3 regions of the Vibrio apostichopi genome follow, and region 3 is predicted to be linked to each of the others. Evidence: predicted binding sites of a transcription regulator. Region 3 holds the regulator's gene; each other region holds the start of a gene.

Region 1 (7,521 bases), on a different replicon from region 3:
CCTGCTTAAAACACGCTTTTGGCGTAATGATCAGTGTCATTTCGTAAGGCTTCTTACGACGTTTACGGCTCACAATTAGCTTGTGATAACCCCATGCCAAATCACTTGGCAGTGCAAACACTAAAGGGCCACCCTCGGCACGCTCATCACGAACGACTTGAGATTGAAGATAGCCTTCAAGTACCTCTCCTTGCTCGGTCTCTAAGCGCCAGCTGAACTCGCTTTCACGAGCACTAACACCTAAATTCAGCGCCACTTCTACTGGCTCACCATCACGCAAGACAAGAACTGGGTCTAGTACATCTTTTTTGTGTTTTCTTTCTGCTGACTTTAATAGTGCATCATCGCTGCTTGTATCGTAGCCCAATGAAGCCAATAGAGACGTAATCGTTTCGTCTGATACCTGTGCTTCATCGCCCCACGCACTAACGTAACTGTCGGCAATATTTGCCATTTCTGCGACTTGTTTTAATACGGTCTGTTCTTTCATCGCTCTCTCCGAAAACGTTCTAACGCTTTCAATTTTTGTAGGGTTGTTTATTTAATTTTTTACTAATCAATTAGCTTGTGACAATCAGTTTGTAAGCATTGCTATCTGAATAAGCCGTCTGTTTGCTCACAAGCTAATTGAGCCAAGGCAGAAACTGCCTTGGCTACTTGGGAACTATTAACGTTTAACGGCTTCTAGCTTCCAGATGTTGTTCACGTAGTCGCGGATTGAGCGATCTGATGTGAACTTACCAACCAATGCTGTGTTAAGAATCGCTTTCTTAGCCCAACCTGCTTGGTCTTTGTATTGCGTGCCCATGTCTTCATGTGCTTTCACATAAGATGCGAAGTCAGCTAGACATAGGTAAGGGTCACCGCCGTCTAGTAGGCTATCAAACGTTGCACGTAGAAGGCCTGGTTGACCTGGAGAGAACTCATCGCCAGTCAATAGGTCTAGAGATGCTTTCAGTAGCGGGTCTGCATTGTAGTAATCGTATGGGTTGTAACCCTGAGCTTTCAATGCAACAACACCATCAACGTCTAGGCCGAAGATGTAGATGTTTTCATCGCCAACTTCTTCACGGATCTCAACGTTTGCACCATCCATCGTACCGATAGTTAGAGCGCCGTTTAGAGCCATCTTCATGTTGCCTGTACCCGATGCTTCTTTACCAGCCAGTGAGATTTGCTGAGAAACGTCTGCTGCAGGGATGATGATTTCAGCCATGCTTACACGGTAGTCAGGGATGAATACCACTTTAAGCTTGTTACCGATGCGAGGATCGTTGTTGATCTTCTCTGCAATCTTGTTAACCGCGAAGATGATTTCTTTTGCTAGGTGGTAACCCGGTGCTGCTTTCGCTGCGAAGAAACATACGCGTGGCTCACACTCGAAACCAGGTTCGTTAAGAATACGGTGGTACAGAGATAGAATGTGTAGCAAATCTAGGTGTTGACGCTTGTATTCGTGTAGACGCTTGATTTGCACGTCGAAGATAGCGTTAGTATCTAGCTCGATACCCATGTTCTCTTGAACCCAATCAGCAAGACGCTGTTTGTTTTCTTTCTTAACAGCCATGAATTCTTTTTGGAATTTCGCGTCTGTTGCAAACTTAGCGATACCTTCAAGCTGCTCAAGTTTTGCTGGCCACTCAGTACCGATCTTGCCAGTGATTAGCGTAGATAGACCTGGGTTACAGAACTTCAACCAACGACGTGGCGTGATACCGTTCGTTACGTTAGTCAATTTGCCTGGGAAGATTTCGTTGAACTCAGGGAACAAGTCTTTCTTAACAAGTTGAGAGTGAAGTGCAGCTACACCGTTTACTTTGTAAGAACCGATCACACATAGGTTTGCCATGCGAACCATGCGGTGGAAACCTTCTTGGATGATAGAAAGCTTCGCTTGCTTCTCACCGTCACCAGGCCACATCTTGCGAACTTCTTGCATGAAGCGGTGGTTGATTTCAAAAATGATTTCCATGTGACGTGGAAGAAGACGGTTGATCAGTGATTCAGACCAAGTCTCTAGCGCTTCAGGAAGTAGTGTGTGGTTCGTGTATGCGAACGTATGAGCACTGATTTCCCAAGCTTGGTCCCAAGTTAAACCTTTCTCATCGATCAGGATGCGCATCAATTCAGGAATCGCGATCGTTGGGTGCGTATCGTTAAGCTGAATCGTTTCTTGCTTAGGCAGATCTTCTAAAGAGAAACCTGCAGCTTCGTGACGACGTAGAATATCGCGAACAGACGCTGCTGAGTGGAAGTACTGCTGCATTAGACGCAGTGTCTTACCTTTCTCGTGGTTGTCGTTCGGGTAAAGCACTTTAGTGATGTTACCTGCATCGATTAGCGAGTGTTGCGCTTCGAAGTAATCACCGTTGTTAAAGCTTGCTAGTGAGAATGGTGCAATTGCCTGGCATTCCCAAAGGCGTAGCGGGTAAACCGTGTTTGACTCGTAACCTACGATAGGCAGATCCCAAGGCATTGCTTTTACTTCCATACCAGGAACCCAAGTACGAACTTCTTTACCGTCAACGAATTCAACTTCTACATGACCGTAAAAACCAATGTGTTGTGCTAGCTCTGGACGAGCCACTTCCCATGGGTAACCCTCAACACCGCGCCACGCGTCTGGTGCTTCTTGTTGGCGACCGTCTTGGAAAGACTGTTTAAATAGACCGTATTCGTAGTGAAGACCGTAACCTACTGTTGGGTATTCTTGAGCGGCACAAGAATCCATGAAACAAGCTGCAAGACGACCAAGGCCACCATTACCTAGTGATGGGTCACGTTCTTCTTCTAGAAGGTCAGTTAGGTTTTGACCTAGCTCTTCCATTGCATGAGTGATTTGCTCATACAGGCCCATGCTGATTAGGTTGTTACCTGTCAGACGACCAATCAAGAATTCTAGCGAAAGGTAGTTAACACTCTTCGCGTTTTTGATTTTTTCATCATTTTCAGTTTCTAGCAGGTCGAATGTTGTGAGTTCTGCTAATGCGCGACCCATTGCTAGGTACCATGCGCGGCTATCTGCATTTTCAATCGTTGTTGCGTAGGTTGCAGATAAATGTTTCTTAACGCTTTCTTGGAACGACACTTTATCGAAAGTTTTTTGCTGAGTTGGTTTCATTTCAGAAATCTCGCTTTTAATAGTTCTAATTCATCTGTGACATATCGTGCATGGTCACCATTAACTAAACATCCTCCCGCCCGTACGACTAACTAGGAGTAGATGGGAGGGCGTAGGGGGCGTACCCACATTGGGTTAGTGATCTGACTCTCATGTTCTGACTTCGAACAAAAACTTGGAGTGACTGGGATCACAAGCTCCCGTTCGATAACTTAACTTCAAATGATGTGACTTTTATTTAACCCATTTAAAGTCATTGCCAAATCTGAGTTTCAGATCACGAAAATATTTTCCGCCTCTCATCTTTTGCAGAGAAACATGTGTAGGTAAGGACAAAGTCACATTCACAAACCACCCCGCAAGGTGAGCAAAGTCACAAATAAAGGGCGTAGAACACTAAAAACATGCAGGAGTGCAAGGTTTCTGAGGAGGATCATAGTCGGTAACGTTTTGCTTCACGTAATATGAGTAAAGACTTAAGTAATTAGGCTAATGTCATTGGAGTGCACTCAACGATAGATTGGGATATTCCAGAACATAGCCACGGAATAGGTGTAAAACTTCGATATGTGGATCCCTTCGAAACTGACTCGTCCCGGCCGCTTACACAATGCAATCCTGCGACCTAGAGTTCTCGATCTGCTTCAGAATGCAGATTGCTACAAGCTCGTACTGTTCCGCTCTCCAGCGGGGTATGGCAAGACCACTATGGCTGCGCAATGGCTGGTAGATAAACCCAATGTGGGTTGGTACAGCATTGACGATAGTGACAATGATGCCTTTCGCTATATCAACTACCTACTTCAATCACTTAACAAAGCGACTCAAAATGCCTGTCCTAATGCCCAAAAACTGGCAGAAAAGCGACAGTTCTCATCACTGCATTCTTTGTTAAGCGAAGTGTTCGCCGAGATGTCTGAATTCCACCAGGAATGTTTCCTCGTGCTGGACGACTACCACTTAGTTAATAACGATGACATTCACGAGGCGATGCGCTTTTTCCTCAAGCACATGCCCGACAACCTAACGCTTGTTGTGACTAGCCGTGGGACACCACCACTTGGCACTGCAAACCTTCGTGTTCGTGATCTGATGATTGAGATTGGCAACGACTCTCTGGCTTTTGATACTGAAGAGACGACGCGCTTCTTCAATCAACGTGTCGCTGATGGTGTAGATGACACCACAGCTGGCAGTATCTGTACTTATGTTGAGGGGTGGCCTTCTGCACTTCAGCTTATTGCCCTTCAAGCACAACATCAAAAACGCACGCTGGCCCAATCGGCCGAGTCTTTCTCTCACTTTAACCATGCCCACCTTTGGGATTACTTGGTTGAAGAAGTATTCGATCTACTGGATAAAGAAACCCGACAGTTCTTGATGCAGTGTTCAGTACTTGATCATTTCAATGACGAATTAGTCTGCGCGCTTACCCAGCGTGAAGATGCACTGGGGATGATCGAGTCACTCAACCGATTTGGCTTATTCATCTACCCTCTTGAAGGCGAAAAAAACTGGTACCGCTTCCATAACCTATTTGGTGAATTTCTCGCCCACGAGCGCCAAGCTCGAATCCCACAACAAGAAGCCGAGTTGCACAGAAGTGCCGCGAAAGCATGGATCAAACAGAAAACGCCTCATCAAGCACTGCGACATGCACAACGCGCAGAAGATCCAGAGCTGATCATTCAAATTCTAACCGAACACGGTTGGCCGATGTTCAACCAAGGCGAGCTTTCATCGCTAGAGATGGCGATCAAGCAGCTCACCACGGACCAGTTATACAGTGAGCCGAAGCTATCAATGCTGCGCGCTTGGCTGGCACAGAGTCAGCACCGCTATGATCAAGTAGGCACTCTATTAGAAGAAGCCGAAACACAGTATCAAGCTCGAAACATAGAACTGGATACTCAGCAGCAAGGTCAATACAACGCCCTGCGTGCGCAAGTTGCTATTAATAGTAATGAACCAGAAAAAGCATTGGAATTGGCTGAGCTTTCACTAAGCCAGCTGAATACCACCGTTTATCGCAGCCGTATTGTTGCGACCTCTGTTGTTGGCGAAGTCAATCACGTAATGGGCAATCTAAGCCGTGCCTTGCCAATGATGCAGCAAACTGAAAAGCTTGCACGTCAATATCAGGTTTACCACCAAGCACTGTGGGCGATTTTGCAACAGAGCGAAATCCTGATTGCTCAAGGTTATGTTCAAGCGGCCTTTGAGCTGCAAGACAGCGCATTCAAATTGATTGAAGAGCATCAGCTTCAATACGTACCTCTGCATGAATTCTTATTGCGTGTTCGAGCTCAAATCTTCTGGTGTTGGAACCGATTGGATGAAGCGGAAGAGTGTTGTTACAAGGGCTTAGACATCCTTGGCCACCACTCGCCAAGTAAGCATCTACATAGCTATTCGATGCTGGCTCGTATCTCGCTTAGCCGTGGTGAAATTGATAAAGCGTCGAAGTTTATCGACCAGATTCAGCACTTGTTGCGCCAATCAACGTACCACGTAGATTGGACGGCGAATGCATCACTTTCATTGATCCTATTCTGGCAGGTCAAAGGCGATAAAGACGCCATTCGTGACTGGTTAAGTGTTGCAGTTCGACCTGAATCGGCGAGTAACCACTTCTGTCAGCTTCAGTGGCGAAACATCGTAAGATCTCACATCATCCTTGAGCAATACGAAGAAGCAGAAGAAGCGTTGGCGTTCTTGAAGAGTGAAGCACAACGTTCACACCTGATCACGGATACCAACAGAAACTTGATCGTTGAAGCCGTGTTACGCACGCAGATTAACGATGAAGACAGCGCTCGCGTATTACTTGAAGAAGCTCTGCACATGACCAACCAAACCGGTATGGTCGGTAACTTCTTGGTCGATGGTGGTACTATCGGGCATATCCTAGATAAGTTGAGCAACAAGCCAGGGTTAGGCGATTTAGAACGTCACCGTGCTCAGCAGATCATGAAAGATATCTCAACCACCCAACGTAGCCGTTCGGTTCACTTTGACGAAGACTTTGTTGAGAATCTGGTTAATCACCCGAATATTCCTGAACTGGTGCGCACTAGTCCACTCACCCAGCGTGAATGGCAAGTACTTGGTCTGATCTACTCTGGATTCAGTAATGAGCAGATCGCTCAAGAACTTGATGTAGCGGGTACCACTATCAAGACTCACATCCGTAACCTATACCAAAAACTCAACATTGCTAACCGTAAAGAAGCGATAAGCACAGCAGAGAACTTGCTGCAGTTGATGGGGTACTAAAACGGGTTCACGATTCGAGATTGATTCGAGATTGATTCGAGATTGATTCGAGAAAAACATAAGCTAGTCACCCATGGTGGCTGGCTTTTTTTTCGCTTGGAAATGAAGGAAATAGCAGGAAAAAATCACAGAGAACCAAATGACAGGCAAAAAAATAGCCAACCGCAATAATCGCGATTGGCTCTATATATTTGTGAACAAATCAAAGTTCACTAACAACGTCAGTTGGCTAGGTGACCCTCGGCTTAAGAAGGGTCAATCTATACAATGCAGTTAGCGTGCCAACTTTAATTTAGCGTTTTATAAGCCCTGCATCGCATAAAACCCGCGATTTTCACATGCGAATTGCAAAGTGCATTTGCAGAATGCAACCAAGATGCAATATTGATAAGAGACCAGTTTCATCGATAGTCTTAATGACAAATCACTAAGTGCTTGTATTTTAAATACTAGGCAAATGTTCACTTCAACTTATTGCCTTACAATTAAGAAGGTAATAAAAGCACCTCGCCAAAGGCATATTCATACTTTTTTTACACTAAAGTTTGTATACTGCACAAAATCACCCTCAACTCTATGAAGCAATGAACTACTTAAGTACTTTTTTCAAAGGCATGGCAATGGGCGCAGCCGACGTTGTCCCTGGCGTGTCGGGCGGAACCATCGCATTCATCACTGGTATCTACGATACCCTGCTAGAAAGCATTCGCAGAATTAACCCTAGCGTACTTGGCTTATGGAAACGCGAAGGCTTCAAAGCAGCGTTTAACCACATCAATGGTTTCTTCCTGATTTCACTGTTCGCAGGCGTATTCACAAGCATTGCGACATTCGCAAAACTGATTTCTTGGCTATTGGTCACGCACCCGGTTCCTTTGTGGTCTTTCTTCTTTGGCCTTATCTTGGTGTCGGTTTTCCATATTCTTAAGCAAGTAGAAAAGCGCGATATGATTCGATTCGTATTTTTACTGCTTGGTGTTGCCTTCGCTTATAGCATTACTGTGCTTAAGCCTCTGCAAATGGAGCCAACCAGCATTAACCTGCTGATTGCGGGCGCGATTGCGATATGTGCCATGATCTTACCTGGTATCTCCGGCAGCTTTATTCTATTGCTGATAGGCATG
Region 2 (7,521 bases), on a different replicon from region 3:
ATCTGACCCATTTTACCTTCAACGTTAGCCAGTGCTAAGAAAGCAACAACCGTCGTTAGCACACCAAATATGGTCGGTGATGCCACCTTCATGGTGCCTCGAATGGTACTGCCGATCGAGTCGCCTTCTTCCTTGCGTGTGGAGTAGATACTTTCCCCGACCACCACCGCATCATCGACCACTATCCCGAGCGCCATAATGAAACCAAAGGTGGTCATTTCATTGATGGTTAAACCCATAAAAGTGTCGGTCATGAAGAACATAGTGCCAAAGAATACGAACGGTAAGCCCGCTGCTACCCAGAAAGCGACACGCACATTAAGGAATACCGCTAATACGATGAATACCAGAGCAATACCCGTTAACGCATTCTTCACCAACAGGCTCAAACGGTCTTTGATCATGGTACTTTTGTCGTACCAAGTTTCGATTTCGACATCGCTCGGCAGCATGTTGCTGTTTTCCCAGCGCTCTACCACTTGTTGAGCCTGTTCAACGATGCTGACGACGTCTCCGTATTCATCCATCACGATCTGAATCGCCATCGCATTCTGTTGGTTGTAACGAGAAAGCATGAAAGTGTCATCAGCAAACATGTCTTCCACGTTAGCAATGTCACCCAATGTAATTTGAGTGCCATCGGTGGTCGTCATCACCGGAATCGCATTGAAATCTTGGATCTCATACGCCTGCTCAGACACCTTCAAACGAACCGTTTTTTCACCATTACGAAGGCTGGTAGAAATTGCAGCCGAAGATTCCGCGTTGATCGCTTCTGAAACATCAGTCAGAGTTAAGCCGTATGCTTGCAGCTTATTCTCATCAACCTCGACTGAGATCATAGGATCAGCCTTAGCCTTAATCTCTAAGTCACGAATCGCTGATTGGCTCAACAAGTCCGACTTAAGTTGGTCTGCTAAGCTCTGCAACGTTGCTCGATCTGCATCCCCATAAAGCTGTACCCATAAGGCGTGATCTTGCATGCGAGCCTTATCAATCACAGGATTGTCAGCGCCTGCAGGCAGGTTATTAATGGCATCAACCTTAGTTTTAACGTCGGTTAACAGGGTATCAAGATCATAGGTGCTCGTTTTCTCAATCGAAACGTGGCTGCCGTTCGCATCAGAAGTAGACGTAATACGCTTAATGCCCGGCACGGTTTCTAGCGCATCTTCGATCTTAATCGCCAACCCTTCTTCCGCTTGAACAGGGTCACCACTGTCATAAGTCACCGAAACAGTGACAACATCAGGCTCAAGACTTGGGAAAGCCTCTTTACGTAATGTGTTGAGCGATAACACGCCAATAATAATCACGCCAACGAGCAATAAGTTCGCTGCCACAGAATTGTTAGCAAACCACGCGATTACGCCAGTATGCGGTTTATCTGACATCTGATTACTGTGCACTTGGTTATTAGGTTTCAGCTCGTTAGACATAACTAACCCTCCGCCTTAGCCAGTACAACCATGCCTGATTTAAAGCTGCTTAATGGACGCTTGACCACTTGCACACTGTCACTATTTGATTCTGTAAGGCTATTCAGATCCGCAGAGTTGCTCAGTTTGGTAGGGTCGATGTAAATCAAACCGCCCTTTTCAAATTCAACATCCGCGTTTGATTTAGAAAGCAGACCGTTGTCATCCACAAACCACAGGTCACCTTGTTGCGAAAGTGCTGAAGCTGGCAGCTCCCATAATTGGTTTAATTGTTTTCCAGCAATCGTTGCTTGCACGAACGTACCCGGATAAAGATCTTTGTCTTGTTCCAAAGGATTATCGACTTTCACGATCAGTGAACGTTGACGTGTGTCTTGTTGTAAATGCTGCTCTACTCGCTCGACATAGCCTTGCCATTGGAATTGACCGTCAGAACTCGACAGAGTCACTGGCCACGGCTGTTGTTTCAATTGCGAGTTATCGCTGCTCGGCAGACTCAACCATTGGCTTTCAGACAAAGGCACAGAGACTTCAACCTCATCGATGCTGTATAACGTAGCGATCTGCGCGCCCGTTTGTGCGTAGCTTCCCGGTTGAACATCACGGCTCACGACCAACGAATCAAAAGGGGCAACCAAAGTTGTTTTTTCAAGGTCTTGCACAGCCTTCACCAATTCAAGCTTGGCGTTCTCTAAAGCTGCTGTTACTTGTGCCAGTTGTGGCTCACGCAATACCAAAGGTGAATCAGGCTCGCCCGACAAACCAGAACGTTGCCATTCAGACTTAGCTTGTTCGCCTTGTCTCTGTTCTTCCAATAAATCCAGTTGAGCTTGAGCCACATTCGCCTTTGCTTGGGTTACCGCTTGTTGGTAACTGGTCGAATCGATATTGGCGATCACCTCACCTTGGCCAATCACTTGCCCTGTTTCAAACTGCGAACTGATCGTTTCTACTCGGCCGCCGACTTCCGTTGAAAACATCAATTCGTAACGCGACTTCGCTTCTCCGTAACCCACAACTTCTGCTTGGTAGTTACCCAATGTTGCGAGCACCACAGACACTTGCTGCTGTTGTGATACAGCTAAAGTCGTCGTGTCAATATCAACAGACACAGCTTGAGGCTCTGAAACCGTTAGTTCACTCACCTTCTGAGGAGCAGATGCCACTTGAGAACCGTTGTAAGCAAGGGCAGCAAAGATGCTTGAACCAGCCACTAGAGTGATGGCAATTGTGATGGTATTCAGTTTCATGAAGATACTCCCAAGCCCAGAGCTAGGCCTAAATCAATTCGGTTTACGAGACGGTTATAGATGGTTTGTGTTAGCTGCGATTCAAGGTCATAGGTTTGTTGCTGAACAGTAAGTAAATCAAAAATGTCGACCAAACCCTGACGGTATTTCTCTTCATAGCTGGTGAAGCTGCGTTGTGCGCTCACTAAGGCATTCGTTAGATGTTGCTGTTGAAGCGTTAATGACGACTCTTGACCCATCGCGTTCTCCACTTCATTCACCGCACTGAGCAATGTTTCTTGGTAAGCCCAGTAACTGGTTTCAGTGGTTAGGTCTGCAATCTCAGCCTGTGCTTTCAGCTTGCCACCTTGAAACAGTGGTGCTGATACTTGGCCAAGCGCACTCCACAAAGGTCCAGTCAACAAGGCTTCACTCGGAGATTCCGCCATATCGGTTAGGCTTGCAGATAAACTGATCGAAGGCAGCATCGCTTTGTATGCTGCATCAGCTCGTAGTGTTTCCGCTTCGATATTGAAGAAAGCGGCTTGAAGATCCGGACGCCCTGCCAGATCTTGCGTCGGCATGTTGTCTAGCGGATTAATGATGGTTGGGAATGAACCGAGTTCAGCAAGCGATAACTCATCAGATTCACCACTCCACTGCCCAGTTAACAAAACCAATTCACGTCGGCTTTGTGCAAGCTGCTCGCGGTAGTCAGCTAAAGTTGCCTGAGTCGATGCGCTGCTGGTTTTCGCGTTATCCAGATCTTCAAGGCTACCTAGCCCTGCTCGGTAACGTTCTAAAACAAGCTCTTCGTTATTTTCTAGAATCACTAAGCGCTGCGCTTCAATATCAACAAGCTGCTGCTTCAAACTGATATCAAGCCAACCTCTCATCACACTCGCGACCAAAAGATCTTGAGCGCCCTGAAGATTAGCTTGAGACGTCGCTATATCTTTTAAAGCAGCGTTGTTTGTGTCTGCAAGCTTCTGCCATAGGTCAAGCTCCCAACCGACAGTCACATCTGTGGTATAGGTTTCAGTGGTGCTTGAGCCGTTAGTGCCTTCGTCCGCTTTGCCTGAAAAGCTCGCATCTACGGTTGGCAAGCGGTCGCCAGACGTCACACCTTGTTGTGCATAGGCTATTTTGAGTGCTGTGATGCTTTGTTGGAGGCTTGGACTGTTCTGCAGCGCACGCTCGATATAGAGATCGAGTTCTGGTGCATTCACGAGATCGGTGAGTTGCAACTTCTCAGCTTCCAGATCTTGGCCGTTAGAAGCATTTTGATCCAAAGCCTGTTCATCAGAGGCTTGTTGGATCAGCTCTGAGAGCAAGCTTTGCTGCGTTTGATTGGTACTTTGTTCAGCTAGCGATACGTAATCAGCCTGACTGGTTGAAGTACAACCGATCAAACCAATTAGAGCGAGCGCGATGACGGAATGTTTTAAAGGAAGATTCAATTTCATCTTCTTGTCTCCTGTAAGAATGGAGACAAGATAACGAGTTGGAGGTTAAGAGAGGGTTAAGGCGAACGTTAACCCTAAAGAAAATGCATAGAGCGTACGTTTAAACTTCTGATTTACGCTTCTGACTTGCTTGAGAAGAGCCCACCGATCTTATATCCAATCGCATAACAAACCACAGCAATAGTCACAAACACCAATGCTGAGAAGAAGTACGCCACCGATGCTGCTACGCCAGTGCCCCACACAACGCTGAACACCAAACCAAGATAAGCCTCTTGCGGCCACTGAGAGATAGGAAACTGAGTACCACCAGCAATAAGATAAACCATTGCAAACAAGCCGATAAAGGCGGTGATAAGACCGATGAGAACGCGCATATTCATGGGAAGGCCCTTGATTTATTGGACTTGGTTACTTTTGTTCTGGTGAAAACCGATTGTTCTTAATCGAAACCGAACGTTATTAATCGCAACCTAATGATATTCAAGTATATCGGATAAAACAGGCTTGCTCTATTACTCTTCCGAGTGAGCCTTATACACTACAGAGTAATGAAAGTGGTGGTTTGAATCTGAATCAACTAAAGCAGCAGGCACAAAAAAGCGGAAACCTTCTTACGTAAACTCCGTAAGCAAGATACCCGCTTTTATTGAATCTAACTATTTTACTGAATCTAGCTTAAAGTAGGATGAAGATACCCGCTAAACATGCACTCATTAGGTTGGCTAGCGTACCAGCAGCAACGGCTTTCAAGCCTAAGTTTGCTACTTCAGCACGACGCTCTGGTGCCATCACACCGATAGAACCCAGTTGAATCGCGATTGAGCCAATGTTAGCAAAGCCACACAAAGCAAAAGTTACAATTACTTGGCTGTGTTCAGATAGTAGCTCTTTGTTCTCTACGAAGTCGATGAAAGCAACGAACTCGTTCATTACGATTTTCTGACCGATGTAAGAACCCGCCATCAAGACTTCATCACTTGGAATACCAATCAGCCATGCTAGTGGTGAGAAAAGGTAACCGAAGATAGCTTGCAGCGTAATACCCGCAAAACCGAACGTTTCACCTAAGCTTTCAAGGCCCGTGTTGACCATTGCAATCACACTCACGAATGCAATCAACATAGTACCAACGGCTACTGCCACCTTCATACCGTTCATCGCGCCGCTTGCCAATGCATCGATCACGTTGCTTTGGTCAGCTTTATCTAGCTCAATGTGCTCATAGTCACTTGGCGTGTTGCGCTCAGGAACAATGATCTTCGCCATCAATAAACTACCAGGAGCCGCCATGAAGCTTGCTGCGATAAGGTATTTAAGCTCAACACCTAATCCTGCATAGCCACCAAGCACACTACCCGCAACAGACGCCATACCACCAGCCATGACAGCAAACAGTTCAGAACGAGTCATAGATTTTAAAAACGGACGAATAAGAAGAGGAGACTCACCCTGAGAAAGGAAGATGTTGCCCGTAGCGACCAAGGATTCAGCTTTGCTGGTGCCCAGCAGTTTTTGCACCGCTCCACCAAGAACTTGAATCACTTTTTGCATGATGCCTAAGTAATAAAGTGCCGAGATCAAAGCGCTAAAGAAGATGATAATAGGAAGAACGCGAATCGCGAAAATGAAACCATCAGTAGCAAGGTCACCAAAAAGGAAAGCGATACCAGCGTCCGCAAAACCAAGCAGGCTTGAAACACCATTGCTCATGCTCGTTAGTGCTAATTGTCCCCATGGGAAATACAACACTAAGGCTGCAAAACCAATTTGAAGTAACAATGCACGAGACACGGTTTTCCAGTTAATAGAAGAGCGACTCTCAGATAGCAGACATGCGCAAGCAATCAGTGCAATAACACCGACAAGACCAAATAGAATATTCATAATGTGTCCTAGCAATCCTTAAAGAGTGAACATGAGCCAAATAAATGACATCAAAGGAATAGGACAAAGAACCGCAAGCAAAACGCTACGCGATGAAGGAGCTAACAAGGTTAGCGAGTGTGACAACGAGTTGTTCATGTAAAAATTCACCTTATACAAGCAGTGGAACGTAGCTGGTCCGGTCCGTGGGGTCATTCACATATCCATGTGACGGCTTGTATTGGCTAAGCACCGGCTTAAAACCGGAAAAGAAGTATAAACAGTTAAGTGAGACTTTCATCACATTTCTTGACGCAAACGTTCGCGCGGTCAAGGATTAAACAAAACGCGGTGTTTATCATCATTTACGTGCTTCAAAAGCTGTAAACAATCTGTATGAGATTGATTTTGGAATGTTAAATCTTTAAGAGTAATCGAGTAATCACTCGGTTAATTCTGTGTCATTCTTTAAGCTTTTCTGTGCTCTACCTCATTTCCGAACACTTCAATATTCATCTTGAGTTTAGATACGTATATACTTTGTTTGATCTCACAAAATAATTATCTATAAAATTCCAATAGAGCTGATTAGATATAACGGCCTTCGAGACTAAGAGAGGAAACACGTGAAGAAAATGGACGCTCCACACGACATGACGAACGGATCTAAATTCAAAACAAATAGACACGGCTATGTGACAGTAGTTGAATATTATAATACCTATACTGTTATTGTCGCGTTTGAAAACACCGGAAATATCCGCGCTATCAGTGCGGCGAAATTACGTACAGGTCAACTTACCGATCGTTCTGTTGCGCCTGAATCAATTATGATTGGTGAAAAAGTTGAATCCGTTAAACATGGTATTCTTACTATCACTCAAGTTGAATCTGAAAACATTGTCGTTCTCACTAATGCTAATAACGAAGAAATTAGAATGTTATTACCCGCAGTGCAAAGAATGAAAGGCAAGGTAGAAGAAATCGACAGTGAAAAAACCGAGACGCCAAAACCAACCTCTCTGAGTCAATTAACCAAAAGAAATAAAAAGACCAAAGACGTTAATAATATGCTTAAGAAGATGCTTACCGACTATGGTCGATACGATTAGTGCATTAATTCCGCTATAAACTCCACAATATTCACATTCCGATAGACAAATAAAATAAGCCCTGCCTTTCTCAATAAAATACGTTGCATATTCGAGTGAAAAGTTAAATTTGATCAAAGTCTCACTCTGGATCTTTACCACAAATTAACGAGATCTACTTCACAATCTCATTTTGACTTTGTGATGTAGATCTTATTGAAATCTCAATATTTCCATTACTATGCTCTCACACAATAAGAGAACGAAGTTTCTCAACCCTTAAAATCCAATTGAGACAAATATTATGAAAAAGATTCTTGTAGTTTGCGGTAACGGCCTTGGTACTTCACTTATGATGGAAATGGCAGTAAAAGAAGTGGCTAAAAAAATCGGTTTCGAAGCAGAAGTTGATCACGAAGATCTATCATCT
Region 3 (7,521 bases):
TTTCCGCTACAAAGCCTCAAAGGCTCGCCAAGCGCAAAGCCGTATTAAAGCGCTTGAGAAAATGGAACAAGTGCTACCCGCTCAATTTGATAACCCATTCAGCTTTGAATTTAGAGAGCCAGACGCGCTGCCAAACCCAATCATGATGATGGATGAGGTATCGGCGGGCTATGATGACAACCTAATTCTAGAAAAGATTCGCCTTAACCTCGTTCCGGGTAGCCGTATCGGCCTGCTGGGTCGAAACGGTGCCGGTAAATCAACGCTGATCAAACTGCTTTCGGGCGAACTGAAACAGCAAGGTGGTGAGCTGAGCTATTCGCAAGGCGTTAAAATGGGTTACTTCGCTCAGCATCAATTAGAGACGCTGCACCCAGAAGAGACACCACTGCAACACATGATGCAGATCGCGCCTAAACACACCGAGCAACAACTGCGTGATTATCTGGGTAGCTTTGGCTTCCAAGGTGAAAAAGCACTCGATAAAGTGGCCCCGTTTTCGGGTGGTGAGAAAGCACGATTAGTACTGGCTCTGCTGGTATGGCAAAAACCGAATCTATTATTACTCGATGAACCAACCAACCACTTGGATCTCGACATGCGTCAGGCGCTGACCTTCGCGCTGCAAACATTTGAAGGTGCGATGGTTATCGTATCGCACGACCGTTACTTACTGCGTGCAACCACCGATGACTTGTATCTAGTACATGACCGTCAGGTTGCGCCGTTTGATGGTGATCTTGACGATTATTATAAATGGCTGACTGAACAGCAAAAAATTGAACGTAAAGAAGCGCAAGCGTTAGCTCCGGCTAAAGACAGTGCAAACAGTGCGGCATCGAAGAAAGAACAAAAACGTAAAGAAGCCGAGTTCAGAAAACTGACTGCGCCTATTCGCAAACAATTGACTCAGTTTGAAAAGAAAATGGATAAGTTGACGCTTGATCTTGAAGAGGCTGAACAGCAATTATCTGACACTTCACTTTATGAAGCTGAAAATAAGGCTAGACTGAATAAAGTACTCGCTCTGCAAGCGAGCAGTAAATCACAGCTAGAAGAAGTTGAAATGGATTGGATGTCCACTCAAGAAGAGCTTGAGCAAATGGAACAGGAAATGGATAGCTTATGAGCCCAGAGCACGCCCCGATATCACTAACACTGGAACGACTATGGCAATTTAGCCTTCAGTATTACAGTGTGCGCGGTGTAAAGGATGCGTGCTTAGCTTTACAAAACCAGTTCCACGGCAACGTCAATCTACTGCTGCTTCTCAAATGGCTTGATGAGCAGCAATTGTCTTTTGCTGAAGAAGAGTGGCACAAAGTACAGCAGTGCTTAAGCCGCTCTGAAACTCTTCTTCATAGTTATCGAGAGCTACGTAAGCATCTCAAACCTCAAGTCGTCGATTCTCTCTACCGCGAAGCGCTCCAGTTTGAGCTGCAGCTAGAGAAGCAACAGCAATCTGATCTCGTCGACTGTATCAACTCTCTACATCTCTCCTGCAATCAACAATCGCCACTCGCGTTTGAATATTGTCGGCTACTCGGCGCAGAAAACCTCTATGATGCTTTTTCTGAACCAGCCCCTCAGCCTTAACTCGTTACCTTTCCCTTTTATTCCATCAAGATCCAAGCTTAACCTCGATATTATTCAATCAGTTACTCATGGCGTATTTTTATAGCCCGTATCTGTGAAACCCTTGCGCTTATGCCGAGAATCAACCAAGCTCAAATAAAAACGTGGGCGTTTCGCTAAAAGCTCAACACTTTTCAAAGCCCACAAATAAGCATGGACTGTTTTATGACAATATTTACCGCTGCTGCTGGTTTATCAAATCCTCACCTACAAACCTTAGTGCCACGATTTATTAGAAAGCAGGCGTTGTTTGCTCCCCAATGGCAAACCTTAGAAACACCCGATGGTGACTTTCTCGACCTTGCATGGAGCGAATCACCAGATGACGACAATCCAAATCGTGACGATATAAAGAACAAGCCGATATTCGTGCTGTTCCACGGTTTGGAAGGCAGCTTTGAGAGCCCATACGCCAATGGACTGATGAACGCATTTGCTAAAGATGGTTGGTTATCCGTGATGATGCACTTCAGAGGTTGCAGCGGAAAACCGAATCGCTTAGCTCGTGCTTACCACTCTGGAGAAGTCGAAGACGCTCGCTTCTTTTTAAGGCATCTGCATTCAAGATTTCCCAATAACCCTAAGGTTGCGGTTGGCATCTCACTGGGCGGTAACATGTTGGCCAATTACCTCGCCGACTACGCAGATGATCCGTTAATCTCAGCGGCGACGATCGTCTCTGCCCCCTTTGACCTTGCTTGTTGTTCGAGTCGTATTGAACAAGGCTTCTCTAAGATCTATAAAAAGTACCTGCTCAATTCTTTGAAATCGAATGCGTTGAAGAAACATAAGCTGCTGCAAGAGAAGATTGGCATCTCAGCGGAAAGCATTAAGAAGATCGACAAACTGTATGAGTTTGATGAACGAATTACTGCGCCTCTGCACGGATTCAAGAATGCACAAGACTACTATGCCCAATGTTCTGCATTGCCTAAATTGAATCAGATTAAACTGCCCACACAGATCATTCATGCGAAAGACGATCCTTTCATGACCGATGATGTGATTCCAAAATTCGTTCTACCCGACAACATCGACTATCGTCTGTTTCAAAAAGGCGGCCATGTGGGATTCATTACAGGTAGCACGCTCAAACCAAGGTTTTGGTTGGAAGAAGCATTACCCGCCTACTATGAAAGTATTCAAGATTCGGCATAATGGCCGAGCCTTTGTTAAGGACTGAATGGTTAACGTCACTAGACACACCGATTAACACATCAATAAACTATTAATGAACATATCCATGAACATAAAAGAGAGAAGTATTTATGATCATCCCATGGCAAGACATCGCACCAGAAACGCTGGAAAACCTCATTAAAGAATTCGTGCTACGTGAAGGTACAGACTACGGTGACGTAGAGGTTTCACTGCAAAACAAGATTGACCAAGTGAAACATCAATTAGCCTCAAAGGAAGTCAGCATCGTGTTTTCTGAGCTGCATGAAACCGTTGATATTCAGGTCACAAAACGCTTCTAAGCTGCGCTCATAAAGGAGCCGTGTTATAGTGGTAAACGATTGCTAACAAGTAAGTTACTCAAAAGACAAGGGTTGTCATGTCCGCTAAACATCCAATTATTGCGGTGACGGGTTCATCTGGAGCCGGCACCACCACTACCTCAGAAGCCTTCCGTAAAATGTTCAATATGATGGACGTGAAGGCAGCTTGGGTTGAAGGGGATAGTTTCCATCGCTTCACTCGACCAGAGATGGATGTCGAGATCCGTAAGGCGCGTGAGCAAGGTAAGCACATCAGCTACTTTGGTCCACAAGCTAACGATTTTGGCGCATTAGAAGAGTTCTTCCGTCAATACGGTAATGAAGGCACGGGCAAAGTCCGCAGCTATCTACATACCTTCGATGAAGCCGTTCCTTACAACCAAATGCCCGGCACATTTACGCCATGGCAAGAGATCCCAGAAAATTCGGATGTGATGTTCTACGAAGGCCTTCACGGTGGCGTAGTCGATGGCGATATTAACGTCTCACAACACGTCGACCTGCTTATCGGCATGGTACCTATCGTAAACCTAGAGTGGATCCAGAAATTCGTTCGTGACACACGCGATCGTGGGCACTCTCGCGAAGCGGTGATGGACTCTATTGTTCGCTCAATGGATGATTACCTTAACTACATTACCCCGCAGTTTTCGCGCACTCATATCAACTTTCAACGTGTCCCAACCGTAGATACATCGAATCCACTGAACGCCAAAGGGATTCCAAGTTTAGACGAAAGCTTCGTTGTTATACGTTTGCGTGGCATCAAAAACGTCGACTTCCCTTACCTTTTGGCAATGATTGATGGCTCATTTATGTCACGTCATAACACGCTTGTGGTGCCAGGAGGCAAAATGAGTTTTGCTATGGAGCTCATTGTAAGGCCAATCCTACAACAACTAATCGAAACCGGAAAAATAGGTTAACAAAACGACATTCTGGTTGATTACTTTTCATACCGTGATCATGTGCACAATTTTGCGTAAAAAATCGTAGCTTGGTCACGATTAAAATCAAGAAATAGTACCTGAAAAAGGATACTATTCTTAAACGAAACACAAGATAGCTTGCAGCACTCAACGAGTGCTCTTATCCTAACTGAGTCAATTCAGGCTTAGCTAAAATACGGAAAGCGGCAAGCATACCCTGCAGAGGAAGTGAGATATTATGGTTCTAGGTAAACCTCAAACCGATCCAACATTAGAGTGGTTCCTTTCACACTGTCATATTCATAAGTACCCTTCAAAAAGTACTTTGATTCATGCTGGTGAAAAGGCAGAAACCTTGTACTACATCGTTAAAGGTTCTGTGGCTGTTCTTATCAAAGACGAAGAAGGTAAGGAAATGATTCTTTCTTACCTAAACCAAGGCGACTTCATCGGTGAACTTGGACTTTTCGAAGAAGACCAAGAGCGTACTGCGTGGGTTCGTGCTAAATCTCCTTGTGAAGTAGCTGAAATTTCTTTCAAGAAATTCCGTCAACTTATCCAAGTGAACCCAGATATCCTGATGCGCCTTTCAGCACAAATGGCGAACCGTCTACAAGTAACTAGCCAAAAAGTTGGTGACTTAGCGTTCCTTGACGTAACAGGTCGTATCGCTCAAACGCTACTTAACCTAGCGAAACAGCCAGATGCAATGACTCACCCTGACGGCATGCAAATCAAGATCACTCGTCAAGAGATTGGCCAGATCGTTGGTTGTTCTCGTGAGACAGTAGGTCGTATCTTGAAGATGCTTGAAGAGCAGAACCTAATTTCTGCACACGGTAAGACTATCGTGGTATACGGCACTCGTTAATCTCGATTAACTGAGCCAAAAATTTGAAAGCCACCAAATGCGAATTTGGTGGCTTTTTTGTTTTCTAAAGATCTTGAGAACAGATGCGAGATGCGAATGGAACACTTACAACTTCCAAACGCAAACACTCTCGAAGCGAAGCGTACCCACATCTCTAGGGCAAAGCCCGTGCTCGTATCTTTCTTTAACCGTTGGTGCTTTCGAAGATCTTATCCGCTGATGCTGCAACGAATCCTGTATAAAGCTCACCATTGGCCATCGCATAACGCTTAGCGAACTCATAGAAGCCACCAGGAATCATCTCATTGCCTTCAACAAATGAAACTGGGACTTTGTCTGCCATTGTTGATGATTGCTCTAATAAGACCTCTGGAGAGCCTTTAACCTCACCACCAGATGCATTGATAGTGAAGCCTGATTCGCTCAGGTAATCATTCACTGCCTGCACTTCATCAAAAGCGTCGAGTTGATTCACGCTCACCGTGAAGTGGTTTGCACCGTAACCATGAGCTGCGAGCCAAGAAGCGTATTCACTCTCTTTTGCCAGCACTTGGAAATCCGCGAAACTCAGATCCCAAAGACGACCACCAAACAAGAACTCATGACCTTGAAGCTTGCTTGCATCGACTTGCTCAACCAACTTAGCAACGATCTGTTGTAAGTCACTTGAACACTCCTCTACCTTCAACTCACTAATGAACACTTTCGGCTGATTTGGATCTGGGTGCTCGTAGTGCTTAGCTACTAGCTTCTTACTCTCAAACAAGTAATCGCCACACGCCTTGTAACCCAGCTCAAGGAAAGGCTTGGCCAATGTTTCAATACCTAACGGTGCAACATTGAAAGTACGCAGTGCAATATGATCATTAATCAGAGCTTCGTCTTCTTTCAGCAAGTGATGTACTTTCTCAGCCGATGGACAAAGCCTGTGGATGTAATCGTCCCATAGTGATTTAAAGAGTAGATCGGGCGTCATGGTGACTCCTTGTCAGAGGTTCTAGCAAGCTAGTAATTTGGATTAGAAAGGGAGAGGCTGGACATAGAGTCAGCAGCCATCAGCCTGTGACATACTTGTTCTATTATTATCTATCGCCCAATCGAGGTGTCGGACGTGGGTGAAAAGAGGAAGCGATAACATCGCTTCCTTATTACACAATTAACCAATGAAGCTGTTAGTCATGAGCCTAAAGCTCATAAGCTTATGATTTATAAACTTTTGATTCATGAACTTATAGCTTAAGAGCCAAAACTACAGCTCAATACCTGGGCTAAATGTCGCTGGCAGTTGAGTTTCACCGCCTTCCATTGACGCCATTGGGTAAGCACAGTAGTCAGCCGCGTAGTAAGCACTTGGGCGTAGGTTGCCTGAAGCACCCGGGCCACCAAATGGTGCATCACCACTTGCGCCTGTTAGTTGGCGGTTACGGTTAACAATACCCGCACGGATATGGTCAACGAAGTATTCCCACTCTGAATCGTCGGTTGAAACTAGGCCTGCAGACAAACCAAAGCGTGTGTCATTTGCCAGTTCAACCGCTTGCTCTAACGATTGGTAACGAACCACTTGCAGCAATGGGCCGAAGTACTCTTCATCTGGCAACTCAGCAATGTTGGTTGCATCGATAATACCCGGAGAAACAAACGCCGCTTCACCCGCTTTTGCTTCAACTAGGCTTACACCACCTAGCGATTGCAGATTAGCTTGTGCGTCCAGAATAAACTTAGCTGCCGCTTCAGAGATCTGTGGCCCCATGAAAGGTGCTGGCTCAGCGAATGGCTGATCGACACGAATCTTCAAAGTAGCCGCAACGAGCTTATCAAGCAGTTGATCGCCCTTCTCTCCAACAGGAACATACAAGCGACGTGCACATGTACAACGTTGACCCGCACTGATGAAAGCCGATTGGATAATTGTATAAACCGTCGCGTCAGCATCACCAAATTGGTCACTGATCACCATTGGGTTATTACCGCCCATCTCTAGTGCCAGCATCTTACCCGGTTGACCCGCGAATTGACGGTGAAGGATATGACCAGTATTCGCACTACCTGTGAATAGCACGCCATCAAGGCCTTTAGCATCAGCCAGTGCGATACCTGTCTCTTTGGCGCCTTGCACTAGGTTAATCACGCCAGCAGGAAGACCCGCTTCTTGCCATAGCTTCATCGCAAACTCACCTGTCCAAGGTGTCTGCTCTGACGGCTTAAATACCACGGTATTACCCGATAGCAGTGCTGGAACAATATGACCGTTAGGTAAGTGACCTGGGAAGTTGTAAGGGCCAAATACCGCCATTACGCCTAATGGACGATGACGCAGTACGATTTGGTTGCCTGCGGCTTCACGCGAAGCTTCACCCGTACGTTCGTGGTAAGCACGGATAGAGATAGCGATTTTGCCCGCCATTGCACCCGCTTCAGTGCGAGTTTCCCAAATCGGTTTACCCGTCTCTTTTGCAATAATCTGTGCAATCTCTTCGCTGTTCTCTTTTACCTTCTCAGCAAAGTTCAACACGATCGCTTCACGCTCTGCAAAGCTCAGTTTTTTCCAAACTAAGAACGCATCACGAGCCGCTGCTACTGC

Evidence for each region. The regulator CRP, encoded in region 3, controls carbon source genes, mostly activating them, when cyclic AMP is high. The targets are predictions, from matches to a motif close to TGTGANNNNNNTCACA.
Region 1: a site for CRP is predicted at 3,301-3,316, ahead of QUF19_RS21640 (glycogen/starch/alpha-glucan phosphorylase). Genes of this name have one in related genera too.
Region 2: a site for CRP is predicted at 6,290-6,305, ahead of QUF19_RS18020 (NupC/NupG family nucleoside CNT transporter). Genes of this name have one in related genera too.

What each region holds. Positions count from the first base shown of each region.
Region 1 covers NZ_AP028068.1:1,031,427-1,038,947, reverse strand. Annotated here, with positions in the region: gene malQ (4-alpha-glucanotransferase) at 1-490, opposite strand, end outside; gene QUF19_RS21640 (glycogen/starch/alpha-glucan phosphorylase) at 668-3,121, opposite strand; gene malT (HTH-type transcriptional regulator MalT) at 3,689-6,397, shown strand; gene QUF19_RS21630 (polyprenyl-phosphate transporter) at 6,982-7,521, shown strand, end outside.
Region 2 covers NZ_AP028068.1:198,040-205,560, forward strand. Annotated here, with positions in the region: gene QUF19_RS18000 (efflux RND transporter permease subunit) at 1-1,439, opposite strand, end outside; gene QUF19_RS18005 (efflux RND transporter periplasmic adaptor subunit) at 1,442-2,689, opposite strand; gene QUF19_RS18010 (TolC family protein) at 2,686-4,134, opposite strand; gene QUF19_RS18015 (hypothetical protein) at 4,248-4,517, opposite strand; gene QUF19_RS18020 (NupC/NupG family nucleoside CNT transporter) at 4,813-6,021, opposite strand; gene QUF19_RS18025 (hypothetical protein) at 6,636-7,112, shown strand; gene QUF19_RS18030 (PTS sugar transporter subunit IIB) at 7,396-7,521, shown strand, end outside.
Region 3 covers NZ_AP028067.1:3,452,161-3,459,681, forward strand. Annotated here, with positions in the region: gene QUF19_RS15535 (ABC transporter ATP-binding protein) at 1-1,129, shown strand, start outside; gene QUF19_RS15540 (TIGR02444 family protein) at 1,126-1,596, shown strand; gene QUF19_RS15545 (hydrolase) at 1,801-2,793, shown strand; gene QUF19_RS15550 (YheU family protein) at 2,904-3,116, shown strand; gene QUF19_RS15555 (phosphoribulokinase) at 3,194-4,063, shown strand; gene crp (cAMP-activated global transcriptional regulator CRP) at 4,305-4,937, shown strand; gene QUF19_RS15565 (DUF1338 domain-containing protein) at 5,122-5,913, opposite strand; gene astD (succinylglutamate-semialdehyde dehydrogenase) at 6,187-7,521, opposite strand, start outside.